4 regions of the Streptomyces sp. JLSY215 genome follow, and region 1 is predicted to be linked to each of the others. Evidence: riboswitches for the same ligand, from Rfam matches in the RefSeq annotation. Region 1 holds a riboswitch; each other region holds the start of a gene.
The links. A riboswitch is a leader RNA that binds a small molecule or an ion and turns the genes downstream of it on or off. The one in region 1 is predicted to bind cyclic di-AMP.

Region 1 (3,950 bases):
CCAGATGAAGGCGATGAGCGCGGGGACCGCCCGCTTTGTGCCGGCCATGCTGCACGGCGCGCTGACGATGCTGGTCACCGGCATCGTGCTGGTCGGGCTGAACCAGGCCCAGGACCACTCGCTCAACAACATCAAGATCGGCATCAAGATGGCCGTCCTGGTGGTGATCCTGGCGCTGGTCTACGTCAAGCGGGACGAGGAGAAGATCGCCAAGCCGCTCTTCGGCGCCGTCGGCGGGCTCACGATGGCCAACATCTTCATCGCGGTGCTCTGGACCTGAGGTCCGGCCTCCGGATCTGGGGTCCGGTCTCTGGGGCTGAGGTCCGGCGCCCGGGTCTGTGGTCCGGTCTCTGGGGCTGTGGTCCGGCGTCTGGACCTGAGGTCCGGCGTTTGGTCCTGAGGTCCGGCCTCCGGGGCTGTGGTCCGGCCTCTGTACCCGAGGTCTTGCCCCCGGACCCGCGCTCGGGCCCCGGAGTTCGGCGCCGGCGCCCGGCCCTCGGCTCCGGCGCCCGCCCCCGGGATCGGGCACCCGTACATACGGCTCACCGCGCGGTCGTCCCTTGGAGAGGACGACCGCGCGGCGGCGTGTGGGGGGTGGGTCTGGGGCAGTTATTCGGTAGGGGCCTGCAGCCCCCTTAGGGGCGCCCCCTAAGGGACGAAGTGTCCGATCCAGCCGCTCAGGCCGGCCGCACGCTCCCGTAGATCGGGTCGAAGTAGATCGACTCCACCCGGACACTGGCGCCCGGGTGCGGCGCGTGGATCATCTTGCCGTCGCCTATGTACATGCCTACGTGGCTGATGTCGTCGAAGAAGAACACCAGGTCACCGGGCTTGAGGCCGCTGGTCGCGACCCGCTCGCCGACCTTGACCTGGTCCCACGTCGTACGCGGCAGATCGACCCCGGCCGCCTTCCACGCCGCCTGGGTCAGCCCCGAGCAGTCGTAGGAGCTCGGGCCGGTCGCGCCCCAGACGTACGGCTTGCCTATCTGGGCGCGGGCAAAGGCGATCGCCTTTGCCGCCTTGGTGGAGTACGTGCCGTCGCTGGTCGATCCGCCGCCAGTGGAACCGCCGCCGGTCTGGCCGCCCGTCGAGCCGCCGCCGCTCTCGCGCTGCCGGCGCTCCTTCTCGGCCTGCTGGCGTGCCTTCTCCGCCTGCTGCCGCGCCAGCTCGTCGGCCCGGCGCTTGGCGGCCGCCTCCTTCTGGCGCTCCAGCTCCGCCAGCCGCGCCTTCTCCTGCGCGGTCAGCCGGGACAGCAGCTGCCGCGCCTCGGCCAGCTTCTCCTGGACGGACCGCTTGGACTCCTTCAGCGAGGTCTGCGTCCTCTGGAGCTGCTCCAGGCTCGCGGTCGCCCTGGCCCGCTGCCGGGCGGCGGCCACCTGCTGCTCCTGGTAGTCGGTGACCGCTTGCTTCTCCCGGTCGGTGAGCCGCCCCATCAGGTGCGTACGGTCGAAGAAATCCTGCGGGTCCTTGGCGAGCATCAGCTGCGCCGTGGGGTTCATGCCGCCGGTGCGGTACTGCGCGGAGGCGAAGGTGCCCAGCTCGCGCCGGGACTCGTTCATCTTCTCCGCGCGCTTGGCGGCGGCGTCGAGCAGGCCGTTGACGGTGGCGCGCTGACGGTCGACGCCCTCCTTGGCGGCGTTGTACTTCTGGGTGGCCACCTCGGCCTGGCGGTAGAGCCCGTCGACCTTCTGCTTGACCTCTTCGATGGTGGGCTTGGGTGCCCTGGGGGCGGCGTCGGCGGACTGCGAGAGCAGGGTGACCGAGGCGAGGGCGGCGGTGGTGAGCCCGGCCGCCGTACGGCTTCCGGGCGAGGTGAGCATGCGGGTGCGCGGCTTGCGGTGCGACGCCAAGGCCGGCGACTCCTTCCGTGGACCGCCTACCGGGTTAGCTGTCGGGTTCGGGCTCTGTCGCTGACGGAAGGCTTGCCCTACGGTCGATGCGTCCGCCGCTGGCGGCCGCACCGGCCGATTCACCCCGGTGGTGCTGGTGGGTCCCCGGCTCCGGGTGCCTGGTGGCAGGGCCGGACTCGGCGGAGGCCGCCCGTGCAGACGTTGTCGTCCGCGGGGATGCGGGCAGCCCGAGCAGGCACGGTAGCCAACTCGTGTGGCTCCTGTGAAGGCTGATGTTCGATATGCCCGAAACCTTTTTGTGACCTGACCGCGATCTCAAGGATGCGGCCCGGAGCCCAGGAGCCGGATCTGGTGAGGTGGCGGCGGGCTGTCAGTCCGGCGGCCTAGACTCGGTGGGCGATGAGCAGCCTCTTTGACGACAGCTTCCTGGCGGACCTCGGCCCCAAGCGCGAGGACGAGCACCCCCCGCCCCCCGAGGACGAGCACGGCCCGGCCCCGGAGGAGATTCCCGCCGACCTCTTCGACGGGAAGTTCGACGCACCGGTGCCCCATGAGGCGTACTACCGCGACGGCGCCGCCCGTCCCGTCGTCGACCCCGCCGCGCTGCTCGAGGGGCTCAACGACGAGCAGAAGGCCGCCGTGGTGCATCACGGCAGCCCGCTGCTGATCGTCGCCGGCGCCGGCTCCGGCAAGACCCGGGTGCTCACCCACCGCATCGCGCATCTGCTCGCCGAGCGCCATGTCCACCCCGGCCAGATCCTCGCGATCACGTTCACGAACAAGGCCGCGGGCGAGATGAAGGAGCGCGTCGAGGACCTGGTCGGCCCGCGGGCGAACGCCATGTGGGTCTCCACCTTCCACAGCGCCTGCGTCCGCATCCTGCGCCGCGAGTCCAAGAAGCTCGGCTTCACGTCCTCCTTCTCGATCTACGACGCCGCCGACTCCAAGCGCCTGATGGCCCTGGTCTGCCGCGATCTCGACCTGGACCCCAAGCGCTTCCCGCCGAAGTCCTTCAGCGCGAAGATCTCCAACCTCAAGAACGAACTCATCGACGAGGAGACCTTCGCCGGGACGGCCGCCGACGGCTTCGAGAAGACGCTGGCCGAGGCGTACGCGATGTACCAGTCGCGGCTGCGCGAGGCCAACGCCCTGGACTTCGACGACATCATCATGACGACGGTCAATCTCCTCCAGGCCTTCCCGGATGTCGCCGAGCACTACCGCCGCCGCTTCCGCCATGTCCTCGTCGACGAGTACCAGGACACCAACCACGCCCAGTACACCCTCGTCCGCGAGCTGGTCGGCCCGGGCACGGCCGAGATGCCCGCCGCCGAGCTGTGCGTCGTCGGTGACGCCGACCAGTCGATCTACGCGTTCCGCGGCGCCACGATCCGCAACATCCTCCAGTTCGAGGAGGACTACCCCGACGCGACCACGATCCTGCTGGAGCAGAACTACCGCTCCTCGCAGACGATCCTGTCCGCCGCCAACGCCGTCATCGAGCGCAACGAGAACCGCCGCCCCAAGAATCTCTGGACCGACGCCGGCGCCGGCCCCAAGATCACCGGCTATGTCGCGGACACCGAGCACGACGAGGCGCAGTTCGTCGCCGACGAGATCGACCGGCTGACGGACGCGGGCGACGCCAAGGCCGGCGATGTCGCCATCTTCTACCGCACCAACGCCCAGTCCCGTGTGTTCGAAGAGATCTTCATCCGGGTCGGGCTCCCGTACAAGGTCGTCGGCGGCGTGCGCTTCTACGAGCGCAAGGAGGTCCGCGACGTCCTCGCGTATCTGCGGGTGCTCGCCAACCCCGAGGACACCGTCCCGCTGCGCCGCATCCTGAACGTCCCCAAGCGCGGCATCGGCGACCGCGCCGAAGCCATGATCGACGCCCTCTCCTCCCGCGAGAAGATCACCTTCCCGCAGGCGCTGCGCCGCGTCGACGAGGCCTACGGCATGGCCGCCCGCTCCGCCAACGCCGTCAAGCGCTTCAACGTCCTCATGGAGGAGCTGCGCACGATCGTGGAGTCCGGCGCCGGGCCCGCCACGGTCCTGGAAGCCGTCCTGGAGCGCACGGGCTATCTCGCCGAGCTCCAG
Region 2 (3,950 bases), 1.2 Mb from region 1:
GCCGAGGAGTTCGCCGCCGAGCTGGAGCGCTGCGGCGCCACCCTGGATGCGCACGCCGACCACCCCGGCCTGCGGGTCTCCCTCGAGGTACCGGTGTCCCGGCTGCACCGCGCGCTGGGCCTGCTCGCCGACGCGCTGCGCGCCCCCGCCTTCGCGGAGAGCGAGATCGAGCGGCTGGTACGCAACCGCCTCGACGAGATCCCGCACGAGCTCGCCAACCCGGCGCGACGGGCCGCGGTGGCGCTGTCCAAGGAGCTGTTCCCGGCCACGTCCCGGATGTCGCGGCCCCGCCAGGGCACCGAGGAGACCGTCGAGCGCATCGACGCCGCGGCCGTCCGCGCCTTCTACACGACCCATGTGCGGCCCGCCACGGCCACCGCCGTCATCGTCGGTGACCTGACCGGCGTCGACCTGGACGCGGCGCTCGCCGACACGTTGGGCGCCTGGCAGGGCTCCACCTCCGAGCCGCTGAAGCCCTCGCCGATCACCGCCGACGACACCGGCCGTGTGGTCATCGTCGACCGCCCCGGAGCCGTCCAGACGCAGCTGCTGATCGGCCGTATCGGCGCCGACCGGCACGACCGCGTCTGGCCCGCGCAGGTCCTCGGCACGTACTGCCTGGGCGGCACGCTCACCTCCCGGCTGGACCGGGTGCTGCGCGAGGAGAAGGGCTACACCTACGGGGTGCGCGCCTTCGGTCAGGTGCTGCGCTCCGCCGCGGACGGAAGCGGCGCCGCGATGCTGGCCATCAGCGGGTCGGTGGACACCGCCTCCACCGGGCCGGCGCTGCAGGATCTGTGGCAGGTGCTGCGCACCCTGGCGGCGGAGGGGCTGACGGACGCCGAGCGGGACGTCGCCGTGCAGAACCTCGTCGGGGTCGCGCCGCTGAAGTACGAGACCGCGGCCGCCGTCGCGGGCACCCTCGCCGACCAGGTGGAGCAGCACCTCCCGGACGACTTCCAGGCGCAGCTGTACGCCCGGCTCGCCGAGACCGGGACGGTCGAGGCGACCGCGGCGGCCGTCAGCGCCTTCCCCGTGGACCGCCTGGTGACAATCCTGGTGGGTGACGCCGCGCAGATCACGGAGCCCGTCAGGGAACTGGGCATCGGCAAGGTGACGGTCGTCAGCGGCTGAGCCCCGCCGTCTGACTGCCGGTCAGGGACCGGCCGGGGAAGGGCCCGGCCATCCATCGATACAACGGCTCCCGTGGTGCACGTCCGCCACGGGAGCCGTCGTATGTCCGGAATGGTGCGTCTGGTTGCCCGGTGTCCTTGTGGCGTACGGCACAAAGGGCCAGTTCTGTTTGCCGATTGAAAGATGTCCCGATTAGCGTCGGTCCGACTGTTCGTCACAGGTCCGCCACAACAGTGGCACCGGACAGTCATCGCCGAGTCCCCGTACGGCGCGAGCCAGGGGAGCCGGGGACCCACATGTCCCTTGGGGTGAATCGGGTCTCTCTCCGGAGGGGTCCGTAGGAGACCTTCCTGCTCCGAACCCGTCAGCTAACCCGGTAGGCGAGAAGGAAGGAAAGGACAAGCCAGCAGATGGCGTTCACCCGTGCCACCGGGAAGCATCGTCGTGCCAGCCGCACGGCCCGTACGACCCGCAAGTTCGCCGGCGCGGCCACCCTCGCGGCCACCGGTGTCGTCGCCTCCGTCGCCTCGCCGGCGCTGGCCGCCTCCAGTGGGACGCACGCCGCGGACACCGGCCTGCAGCAGGCTGTCGTGATGGGCGACGAGCTCGCCAGCCGCGTCGAGGCCCAGGCCGACTCGCAGCAGACGGCCGCCGAGGTCGCCGCCGTGCAGGCGAGGGCCGAGGCCGTGGCGAAGCGGGCGGCCGACGAGGCCCAGCGGCTCGCCGAGGCCGCCAAGAAGAAGGCCAAGGCGGAGCGTGAGGCCAAGGAGCGCGCGGCCCGCGAGGCCGAGCGCAAGCGGCTCAACGCCTTCGTCGCCCCGATAGCGGGCTCCTACATCTCCACCGGCTACAAGGCCTCCAGCAGCCTGTGGTCCTCCGGCAGCCACACGGGCATCGACTTCCACGCCGCCACCGGCACCTCCGTCCACGCCGTGGGCCGGGGCACCGTCGTGGAGGCCGGCTGGGGCGGCTCGTACGGCAACAACATCGTGATCAAGATGCACGACGGGACGTACACCCAGTACGGCCACCTGTCGTCCATCGGGGTCGCGGTCGGCCAGACCGTCACCCCCGGCCAGCAGATAGGCCTCTCCGGTGCCACCGGCAACGTCACCGGGCCGCACCTCCACTTCGAGGCCCGCACGGGCCCCGACTACGGTTCGGACATCGACCCGATCGCGTATCTGCGCTCGCACGGCGTCGACGTCTGACGTCCCGCGTGTTCCGCTGAAGCCCCGGCCGACCGGCCGGGGCTTCCGTGTGTCCGGCGGACGGCGGCCGCCGGTCGTCGCCGTCCCCCGGAGTCCGGCGCCTGGCCAAAAAATATCCCTGAATTCCCGGAGCCCGTCGGAAAACTCGTCCCGGTCGAATAGAGTCACGGAAAACCCGCCGATCGGCGGCGTTTCCCGGGAATTACGGCGGAGGCACGACGATGCGAGGCCATCTTTCCGCGCATGCGGTGTGCACGGCGATTCGCGATGACATTGTCTCCGGTGCGCTCGCACCGGGGAGCCGGCTGATCGAAGAAATTCTCGCGGCCCGATACGGAGTCTCCAGAGTCCCGGTCCGCGAGGCGCTGCGCACCCTGGAGTCCGAGGGCTTTGTCACCACCCGCCATCATGCGGGCGCCTGCGTCGCCGAGCCCACCGAACAAGAGGCGGCCGATCTGCTGGACATCCGCGCCCTGTTGGAGCCGCTGGGCGCCGCCCGTGCCGCCGTCCGCCGCAGCCCCGCCCATCTGAAGGTGCTGCGCGGTCTCGTACGGCTCGGCCGCGAGCGGGCCCGGCACGGTCACCCCGCGGACGTGCGCCAACTGGACGGCTGGTTCCACGAGACGCTCGCCCAGGCGGTGGGCAGCCCCAGTCTGACGGCGCTGCTCACCCAGCTACGGCGCAAGATCGAGTGGATGTACGCCGTGGAGCTGTCCGCGCGGGCCACCGACTCGTGGGAGGAACACGGCGCGGTGCTGGACGCGGTGGCCAGGGGAGACGCGGAGCGGGCCCGCGCCCTGATGGCGGCTCATATCGAACGCTCCCTCCCGGTGTACCGGCTGCGCCCCACCGCGGCCGCGGTGAGGGATGCGAAACAGCCCGTCAACACGGCGCGTGCCCGTCATTAACATTCGGTCTGTATACAAAGGGGGTGCGGAATTCGCCGCCGGGGCGCTCAATGCGGCCATGGTGTCTGTAATTCGCGACGCCGGTATTTTCGCACCGTGTTTCCACACCGCGTTTCCGCGCCCCGTTTCGGTGCTGTGTTTCCGTGCCGCGTCCCCGCCCGGATAATTGGCGGTCGTGATGACGATGTGCCCGTACAGCAAATAGGTTTCAGCGGTTCCGTGCAGGGAAGCGCTCCACACCGATCCTGCCTGCCGTCCGCGCCTGCAAGAAAACGACCCCGCCGCGGCAACCTTTTCGGGTCACCGCCGCGGGGTCGCGAGCAGAGAGAGCAAAAAATCCCGAGGGACTCAGACCGTCTCCGGGAGCTCCTCCAGGCCCTCGGCGACGAGCTTCGCCAGCCGGTCGAGCGCGGCCTCGGCGCCCTCGGCGTCGGAGGCCAGCACGATCTCCTCGCCACCCTGGGCGCCCAGGCCCAGAACGGCGAGCATGGAGGCCGCGTTGACGGGGTTGCCATCGGCCTTGGCGATCGTCATCGGGATGCCGGCCGCGGTGGCCGCACGGACGAAGATCGAGGCGGGGCGGGCGTGCAGGCCCTCTGCCCAGCCGACATTGACGCGGCGCTCAGCCATGGTGATGCCCTTCAAGTCGCGTGACAGTTGTCTAGACCAGTCTCTCACGCTGCCGGGAGTGCTCCGG
Region 3 (3,950 bases), 1.8 Mb from region 1:
TGCGGAACCGGCGGCTCCGGCCTGCGATGACCGCGAAGTGACGGAACGTCAGGCACGTGACCTCTGCGTGATCTCGACTACACCGACTTGTGACTACCCGTGACCCCGGCTACCTTTCGACCCACCGAATCGGCCACGGGTTCGACTGGCCGCACGGGTTCGACGCGCCACTGGGCTGCGTCGCCTCCGTTCGCCTCACCGGGCCGGCTCGGCAGACAACTCCAGCACGTCCACCGCCGCTCGAAAGGCAACCGCATGCGCTCCGGGAACGGCCGACACCGTCGCCCCCGTCAGGCACCGGCCATCTTTGTCACGGCGGGAGTGACCGGCGCCGGGCTCGCACTGCCGCTGTTCGCCGCGAGCGGTGCGCAGGCCGCCGACACCGCGACCTGGGACAAGGTCGCGCAGTGCGAGAGCGGCGGAATGTGGAGCGCGGCCTCCGGCAACGGCTTCTACGGCGGCCTCCAGCTGACCCAGGAGATGTGGGAGCAGTACGGCGGCACCTCGTACGCCTCGCGCCCCGACCTCGCCAGCCGCTCCGAGCAGATCGCCGTCGCCGAATCCATCCTCGACGACCGCGGCCCGGACGCCTGGCCGAGCTGCGCGGTGAACGCCGGGCTGACCAAGGACGGCCGCGCGCCGGAGGTCGACCCGGGCAGTACGAGCACCCCGCGGCCCGGCCCGTCGCACACCGCGGACCCGGCCGATCCGTCCGGCCCGGCCGACGACTCCTCCGACGGTCCCGAGGACGGGCCCTTCGGTGACGACGGCCCCTTCGGCGGCTCCTCCGACGAGGCGACGCCGACGCCGTCCCCGTCGGCCCCCGACGCCTCGGACCCCGCGGACCCGTCCGCCCCCTCCCACGAGGGCGAGGACGGCAGCGGTGCGGACGACCGCGGTGCCCCCGCGACGCCGGAGACCCCCGCCAAGGGCAAGCACCGCGGCGGCGCCGACGAGGGCCAGGGGGGCGGGGGCGGCAAGGACGGCAAGAGCGGCAGGAGCGGCGCCGACGACGGCAAGGGCGCGGACCGTGACGACCGGCCCGCCGGCCGCCACGCCTCCCGCGGCGGCGAGGAGCAGCGTACGGACCCCGGTACGCGCCCCGGAGCCGACCCGTCCGCCCCCGCCGACGGCTACACGGTGCGCTCCGGTGACACCCTGTCAGGCATCGCGGAGGCCCATGATCTGCCGGGCGGCTGGCCCGCGCTCTACGACCGCAACGAGAAGGTCGTGGGGGCCGACGCGGACCTGATCCACCCAGGTCAGCTGCTCGATCTCGGGCACGCGGCAGGGTAGTTACCGCCAGTTCGTCCCTTTTGGCGAAAGTGAGACAAGCGTCTCGTTCCGGGGTGTGGCGTCCGGCTCGTCGGCCGGATTCCGCACCCCGGCCCACCTGCGGAAATATGAGCCGCCGATGATCAAAAACGGTCAACTTGGTTCAGATAGTGGGGTTTGAACACCAAGGGGATTACTGATTACGGTCTGGACCGCTCGCCAAAGCGGGCCCTTCGATCACATGCCGAATCCTGCCGGTGATCGCAGGCAGTCGACGCGCAAGCGCCGAAGGCAGGAGCGGGGGACCCAAGGTAAGTGCCGGCCCCGCCCGTGAAAGCGGGTCAACCGGCTTGGGGTGAAGCCGCGTGTCCAGTGCACGCGGCCGGGTACTCACACGGCCCGAACCCGACAGCTCACCTCGTAGGCATCGGTGAGGAAACGAACGAACCATGCTGAACAAGGGCAAGCACCGTCGTCCGTCCAAGGCCGTCCGCATCGCCACCCTCGCCGGTGTCGCCGGTGCCGCCGTCGCCGTCCCGCTGATGGGCGCCACCTCCGCCTCCGCCGCGTCCGTCGCCACCTGGGACAAGGTCGCCCAGTGCGAGTCCGGCGGCAACTGGTCGATCAACACCGGTAACGGCTACTACGGCGGCCTCCAGTTCTCGAACTCCAGCTGGGCCGCCGCCGGTGGCACCCAGTACGCGGCCCGCGCCGACCTGGCCACCAAGGCCCAGCAGATCGCCGCCGCCGAGAAGCTCCTCGCCATCCAGGGTCCGGGCGCCTGGTCCTGCGCCGGTGCCGGCAACCTGACCGCCGGTGGCCCGTCCCCCGACCTCGACACCTCCGCCAAGGCCGAGGTCAAGAAGGCCCAGCCCGCGCCGAAGAAGGCTGCCCCGCAGCAGGCCGCCCCGAAGCAGAAGCAGGCCCAGCCGGCCCCGCAGAAGCCGCAGGGCAAGGGCAACTACACCGTCAAGGCCGGTGACACCCTCGCCAAGATCGCCAAGGCGCACGGCACCACCTGGAAGACGGTCTACGCCCACAACAAGTCCGTCATCGGCGGCAACCCGAACCTGATCTTCCCGGGCCAGAAGCTCAGCATCTGAGCCGTCCCCGCACCGGGACTCCCGCGGGCCTGAGTCATGGGCCCGCATCCTCCCCGAGCAGGCCCCGCCCGGCGCGCTACTCCCCCCAGCGCGCCGCGGCGGGGCTTCTCCATTCCATGTGCCGCCGCGTACGCCATTCCGCGCACCCCGCCGTACGCCAGCCCACCGGCACCCCGCCACCAGTGGCTTCCCGCGATTTTCCCCGTTCAGCGAACAATGCGCCCAAACCTCCCGGGAAATGGGCATCTGGGCCTCTTTTCGTCCCACGGAGCGGGCCAACGGCGAGCGGATCTCCCCGGGGCCGTTAGGCTCGTGCTGCAGAACTCCAGACACCCATGAAGGAGACAACGTGCCGTCCATCGACGTCGTCGTAGCCCGCGAAATTCTCGACTCGCGAGGTAATCCCACGGTCGAGGTCGAGGTCGGCCTCGACGATGGCAGCACGGGCCGTGCCGCCGTGCCGTCCGGCGCCTCCACCGGAGCCTTCGAGGCCATCGAGCTTCGCGACGGCGACCCGAACCGCTACCTGGGCAAGGGCGTGGAGAAGGCCGTCCTGGCCGTCATCGAGCAGATCGGCCCGGAGCTCGTCGGCTACGACGCGACCGAGCAGCGGCTGATCGACCAGGCGATGTTCGACCTGGACGCCACCGACAACAAGGGCTCGCTCGGCGCCAACGCCATCCTCGGCGTCTCCCTCGCCGTCGCGCACGCCGCCTCCGAGGCCAGCGACCTGCCGCTGTTCCGCTACCTCGGTGGCCCGAACGCGCACGTCCTGCCCGTCCCGATGATGAACATCCTGAACGGCGGCTCGCACGCCGACTCCAACGTGGACATCCAGGAGTTCATGATCGCCCCGATCGGCGCGGAGTCCTTCTCCGAGGCGCTGCGCTGGGGCGCCGAGGTCTACCACACCCTCAAGAAGGTCCTGAAGGCCAAGGGCCTGGCCACCGGCCTCGGCGACGAGGGCGGCTTCGCCCCGAACCTGGGCTCCAACCGCGAGGCCCTGGACCTCATCCTCGAGGCCATCAAGGAAGCCGGTTACGCCCCCGGCCAGGACATCGCGCTGGCGCTGGACGTCGCCGCCTCCGAGTTCTACAAGGACGGCAAGTACCAGTTCGAGGGCAAGGACCGCTCGGCCGCCGAGATGACCGAGTACTACGAGGAGCTGGTGGCGGCCTACCCGCTGGTCTCCATCGAGGACCCGCTGTTCGAGGACGACTGGGCCGGCTGGAACGTCATCACCGAGAAGCTCGGCTCCAAGGTCCAGCTCGTCGGCGACGACCTCTTCGTCACCAACCCCGAGCGCCTCGCCCGCGGCATCGAGGAGAACTCCGCCAACGCCCTCCTGGTCAAGGTCAACCAGATCGGCTCGCTGACCGAGACCCTCGACGCCGTCGAGCTGGCCCAGCGCAACGGCTTCAAGTGCATGATGTCGCACCGCTCCGGTGAGACCGAGGACGTCACCATCGCCGACCTCGCCGTCGCCACCAACTGCGGCCAGATCAAGACCGGCGCCCCGGCCCGCTCCGAGCGCGTCGCCAAGTACAACCAGCTGCTGCGCATCGAGGAGAT
Region 4 (3,950 bases), 1.2 Mb from region 1:
TCAACCGGCGGCGGGCCACCCGTCGAGCCGGTGCAGGCTCTCGCCGTCCGGGCCGGTGAGGGCGACCGGGCGCTCGTCCAGCGCGAGGGTCAGCAGGCGGTCGTCCTCGGGGCGCGGGGCCCGTTGGCCCGGGGCGGTGATCCAGGGCAGGACGGTGTGGTGCTCGTGGGAGATCCAGTGGCCGGGGCCGGTCCGCTCGGCGAGCACCGACCGTACGAGCGCGGCGAACTCCTCGCGGCGGGCGGGCGGGAGGAAGGCCAGGGCGGCCGTGTGGAAGATGACCAGCGTCGCCTCGGACGGGGCCTCGGCGGCCAGCGCGGGCAGCTCGTCGAGCGGATCGCCGTGCACGATCCGGGGGCGGGGCGCGGGGCGTACGGCTTCGACGGCGGCCGCGAGCCGGTCGGCGCGGTTGTGGCTGTGGGAGAGGTGGGGGGTGTGGTTCCCGTCCTCGGGCCAGCGCAGGGCCTGGAGCCAGCGGAGGTCGTCGCGTGCGGTGAGCGGGTCGAGCGGGTCGGGGTCGATGCCGGCGCGCCAGACGATGTCGGGGAGGCGGGTGAGGGCTTCCGGTGCGGCGGGGGCGGGGCCGGCGCCGGTCGTCCGGCACACGAAGGTCACCGGGCTCCCGGGCGCCCCGAATTCCGTGCCGGAGCCCGCGCCGTCCTCCTCGTACCGGTAGCGGTACCGGTCGGGCTGCAGGCGCAGGCCCGCCGTCGCCCCGACCTCCAGCAGCGCCAGCGGCTGCGGCAGACGGGCGAGCAGCGGCAGCAGCGTGGCGCAGTGCGCAGGCTCCCCGGTCCGGTCGGTGCGGCGCATGATCACGGCACGGACCTCGTCCCAGTGCCGGATGGTCCACTCCCGCCAGCGTCCGTACGCCGTCTCGTTGCGCGGGCCCTGCTCGGCGTGCGGCCCGTCGAGATAGCGGACGGCGGCCAGGAGGAGGGTGGGTTGCTGTTTGCTCCCGGCCGGCAGCGATCCCGACAACAGATCGCAGAACTCCGCGTCGTGGCTGATCCGCGCGGTCAACTCCGCATGGGCGTCGGACCGTCCCCGCGCCTGTCGCCAGGAGAACTCCCGGTACCGATCCGCCACTGTCTGCGCGCTGTTCACGACGTTGACCACGTTGACGACCATGATCCGACGTTACTGCTCTCACGCTCCGTAAGGACCGGGCACCCCTCCGCATAACAACTGACGCACAATCACCGGAAGATCGTTTAGAGGGCTCCGGTCAACTCGCCCGATTTATGCCCGCGATGGGCGGAAAAGTCCACGCCAGAGCGCCTGCGGAGCGCATACGGATTCCCCGGAAGGCTTGGAAAATAGTCACGATCTCTATTACTGTCCGATAACGGAGCGCGGTCGTCCCAGCCGTCGCAAGAGGCGGCACCGCGCGCCTACGCCGAATCCCGCAAGCGCACGCCATGCACGTCGCACACGTCATCACGGCACGCAGGAGTACCCGTACGGATTGAGCGCATGTGCACGGACGGGCGCCAGTGGGCACTGAACAGCGCCGACCGGTACCGATCCACATGACCGCTCGCTCCACGCGACCCGCACCCCTGCGCCGCCCGTTCCGTCTGCGTCATCCGCACCATCCGCGCGGCATGCATGAAGTGCACCGAGGGAACCGGGGAACCACCACCTTGGGGTGAATCGGACGCCTCCCACCAGAGGCGCCCGTAGGAGACCTTCCTGCTCCGAACCCGTCAGCTAACCCGGTAGGCGTGAAGGAAGGAAAGGAGTGCGCCCCCGTGGCGTCCAACAGGCCTGCCCCAGAGGCTCCGTCCGCCGCCTACCTCGATGACCGGGGTCCGTCCGACGACGGATACCCCTTCGACGGATCCGGAGTCGTCTATCAGGGCGGCGAGTACGACCGCGAGCGTGACGACGCGCGCGACGGCGACGGGCCGTGGGAGGAGTGGAACCCCACCGAGGAGTCCGTCCGGTCCGTCCGCGGCAAGCACCGGGTGGCCAAGCAGCGCGGCGGCGCGCTCGCGCGCAGCGGTACGGTCCTGGGCGTCGGCGTCATCGCGGCGGTCGGCGCGGGCGGCATGGCCTCGGCCGAGGACCGCCCGCCGGTCCCGATCTCGATGCCCGACATCGGCGGTATGGCCCACGACATCGCCGAGAAGATGCCGGACGTCCCCGTCATAGGCGGCCTCATATCCGACTCCGGGGCGCCGCGGTCCGGTACGGACACCGGCTCCGCGTCCCCCCACGGCCCCCTCTCCCAGGCGGGCCTCACCCAGCACGAGGCGGCCCAGGGCGCCAACGCCGGCGAGACGCTGCGGAACCGCATCCTCCAGCAGGCCGACGCGCAGCAGGGCGCCGCCGAGCAGGAGCAGCGCGCCGCCGTCGAGACGGCCGCCGTCGACCGGGCCGGGAAGGACGCCACCGCGCATCAGGCGGCCGCCGAGAAGGCCGCGGCCGCCAAGCAGGCGGCGGAGCGCGAGGCCGAGCGCCGGGCGGCGGAGGCGGCCCGCAAGAAGGCCGAGGCCGAGCGCCTCGCCCAGCTGGCCAGGAGCTTCATCACCCCGGTGGCCTCGTACACCCTGACCGCCAGCTTCGGCCAGGCCGGCGACCGCTGGGCCGCGGACCACACCGGACAGGACTTCGCCGCCCCGACCGGCACTCCCGTCAGGGCAGTGCACTCCGGCACCATCACGCAGGCGGGCTGGGCCGGCTCGTACGGCTACCGCCTCGTCCTCACCCTCGACGACGGCACCGAACTCTGGTTCTGCCACCTGTCCTCCATGGTGAAGACCTCCGGCAAGGTCAGCACCGGCGACGTCATCGCCCGCGTCGGCGCCACCGGCAATGTCACCGGCCCCCACCTCCACCTGGAGGTCCGCCCGGGAGCCGGCGACCCGATAGACCCGATGCCGTGGCTGCGGGAGCACGGACTGAGCGTCTGACGCGACGGGGCCCGCTCCCGCTCCCGCTCCCCCGGGAATGCGGGAGCGGGCCCGGGGGAGCGGGAGCGGGTTCCGGGGAATGCGGGAGCGGGCCCGGGGAAATGTGGGAGCGGGTTCCGGGAATAACGCGCCTCTCCGCAACGCTGCAACAACGCATGACTGCGACACGCAAAACCCTCGGCTCGCTCTCCGTCTCGCCCCTCTCCCTCGGCGGCAATGTCTTCGGCTGGACGGCGGACGAGGCCGAGTCCTTCGCCGTACTCGACGCGTACGTGGCCGGCGGGGGCAACTTCATCGACACCGCCGACGTCTACTCGGCCTGGGTGCCCGGCAACAAGGGCGGCGAGTCGGAGACCGTCATCGGCAACTGGCTGGCCTCCCGCGGCAATCGCGCCGATGTCGTGATCGCCACCAAGGTGGGCGCCCACCCGGAGCTCAAGGGCCTGAGCGCCGCCACGATCAAGACCGCGGTCGACGCATCCCTCACGCGCCTGCGCACCGACTACATAGACCTCTACTACACCCACTACGACGACGAGTCCCAAGAGGTCGGGGAATTCCTCACCGCCCTCAACGACCTCGTCCAGGCCGGCAAGGTCCGCGAGATCGCCGCCTCCAACATCTCGGCAAAGCGCCTGGAGGAGTCCCTGGCCTTCTCCGCCCGTGAGGGCCTCGCCCGTTACGTGGCCCTCCAGCCCCACTACAACCTGGTCTCCCGCGACACCTACGAGGGCGAACTCGCCGACGTGGCCGCCCGCCACGGCGTCGCCGCCGTCCCGTACTACGCCCTCGCCTCCGGCTTCCTGACCGGCAAGTACCGCCCCGGCACCACCGTGGAGAGCGCCCGCTCCGAAGGCGCCGCCCGGCACCTCTCCACCGACCGCGGCCTGCGCGTCCTGGCGGCCCTCGACACCGTCGCCGCCGCCCACGACGCCGAACTCGCCACCGTCGCCCTCGCCTGGCTCGCCGCCCGACCCACGGTCGCCGCCCCGATCGCCAGCGCCCGCACGGTGGCCCAGCTTCCGGCGCTAC

Region 2: it holds a riboswitch for cyclic di-AMP, as region 1 does, so the genes downstream of both, AC5677_RS28985 (M23 family metallopeptidase) here and AC5677_RS23770 (C40 family peptidase) in region 1, are expected to answer to the same signal.
Region 3: it holds a riboswitch for cyclic di-AMP, as region 1 does, so the genes downstream of both, AC5677_RS15410 (transglycosylase family protein) here and AC5677_RS23770 (C40 family peptidase) in region 1, are expected to answer to the same signal.
Region 4: it holds a riboswitch for cyclic di-AMP, as region 1 does, so the genes downstream of both, AC5677_RS18075 (M23 family metallopeptidase) here and AC5677_RS23770 (C40 family peptidase) in region 1, are expected to answer to the same signal.

The regions. Positions count from the first base shown of each region.
Region 1 is NZ_CM185022.1:5,277,472-5,281,421, forward strand. Features, by position in the region: gene AC5677_RS23765 (hypothetical protein) at 1-280, shown strand, start outside; gene AC5677_RS23770 (C40 family peptidase) at 678-1,850, opposite strand; cyclic di-AMP (ydaO/yuaA leader) riboswitch at 1,859-2,042, opposite strand; gene pcrA (DNA helicase PcrA) at 2,250-3,950, shown strand, end outside.
Region 2 is NZ_CM185022.1:6,492,391-6,496,340, forward strand. Features, by position in the region: gene AC5677_RS28980 (M16 family metallopeptidase) at 1-1,134, shown strand, start outside; cyclic di-AMP (ydaO/yuaA leader) riboswitch at 1,376-1,532, shown strand; gene AC5677_RS28985 (M23 family metallopeptidase) at 1,545-2,345, shown strand; gene AC5677_RS28990 (GntR family transcriptional regulator) at 2,567-3,253, shown strand; gene AC5677_RS28995 (HPr family phosphocarrier protein) at 3,602-3,883, opposite strand.
Region 3 is NZ_CM185022.1:3,480,113-3,484,062, reverse strand. Features, by position in the region: gene AC5677_RS15415 (transglycosylase family protein) at 322-1,296, shown strand; cyclic di-AMP (ydaO/yuaA leader) riboswitch at 1,549-1,717, shown strand; gene AC5677_RS15410 (transglycosylase family protein) at 1,725-2,378, shown strand; gene eno (phosphopyruvate hydratase) at 2,728-3,950, shown strand, end outside.
Region 4 is NZ_CM185022.1:4,053,068-4,057,017, reverse strand. Features, by position in the region: gene AC5677_RS18080 (DUF2332 family protein) at 1-1,131, opposite strand; cyclic di-AMP (ydaO/yuaA leader) riboswitch at 1,592-1,743, shown strand; gene AC5677_RS18075 (M23 family metallopeptidase) at 1,755-2,918, shown strand; gene AC5677_RS18070 (aldo/keto reductase) at 3,074-3,950, shown strand, end outside.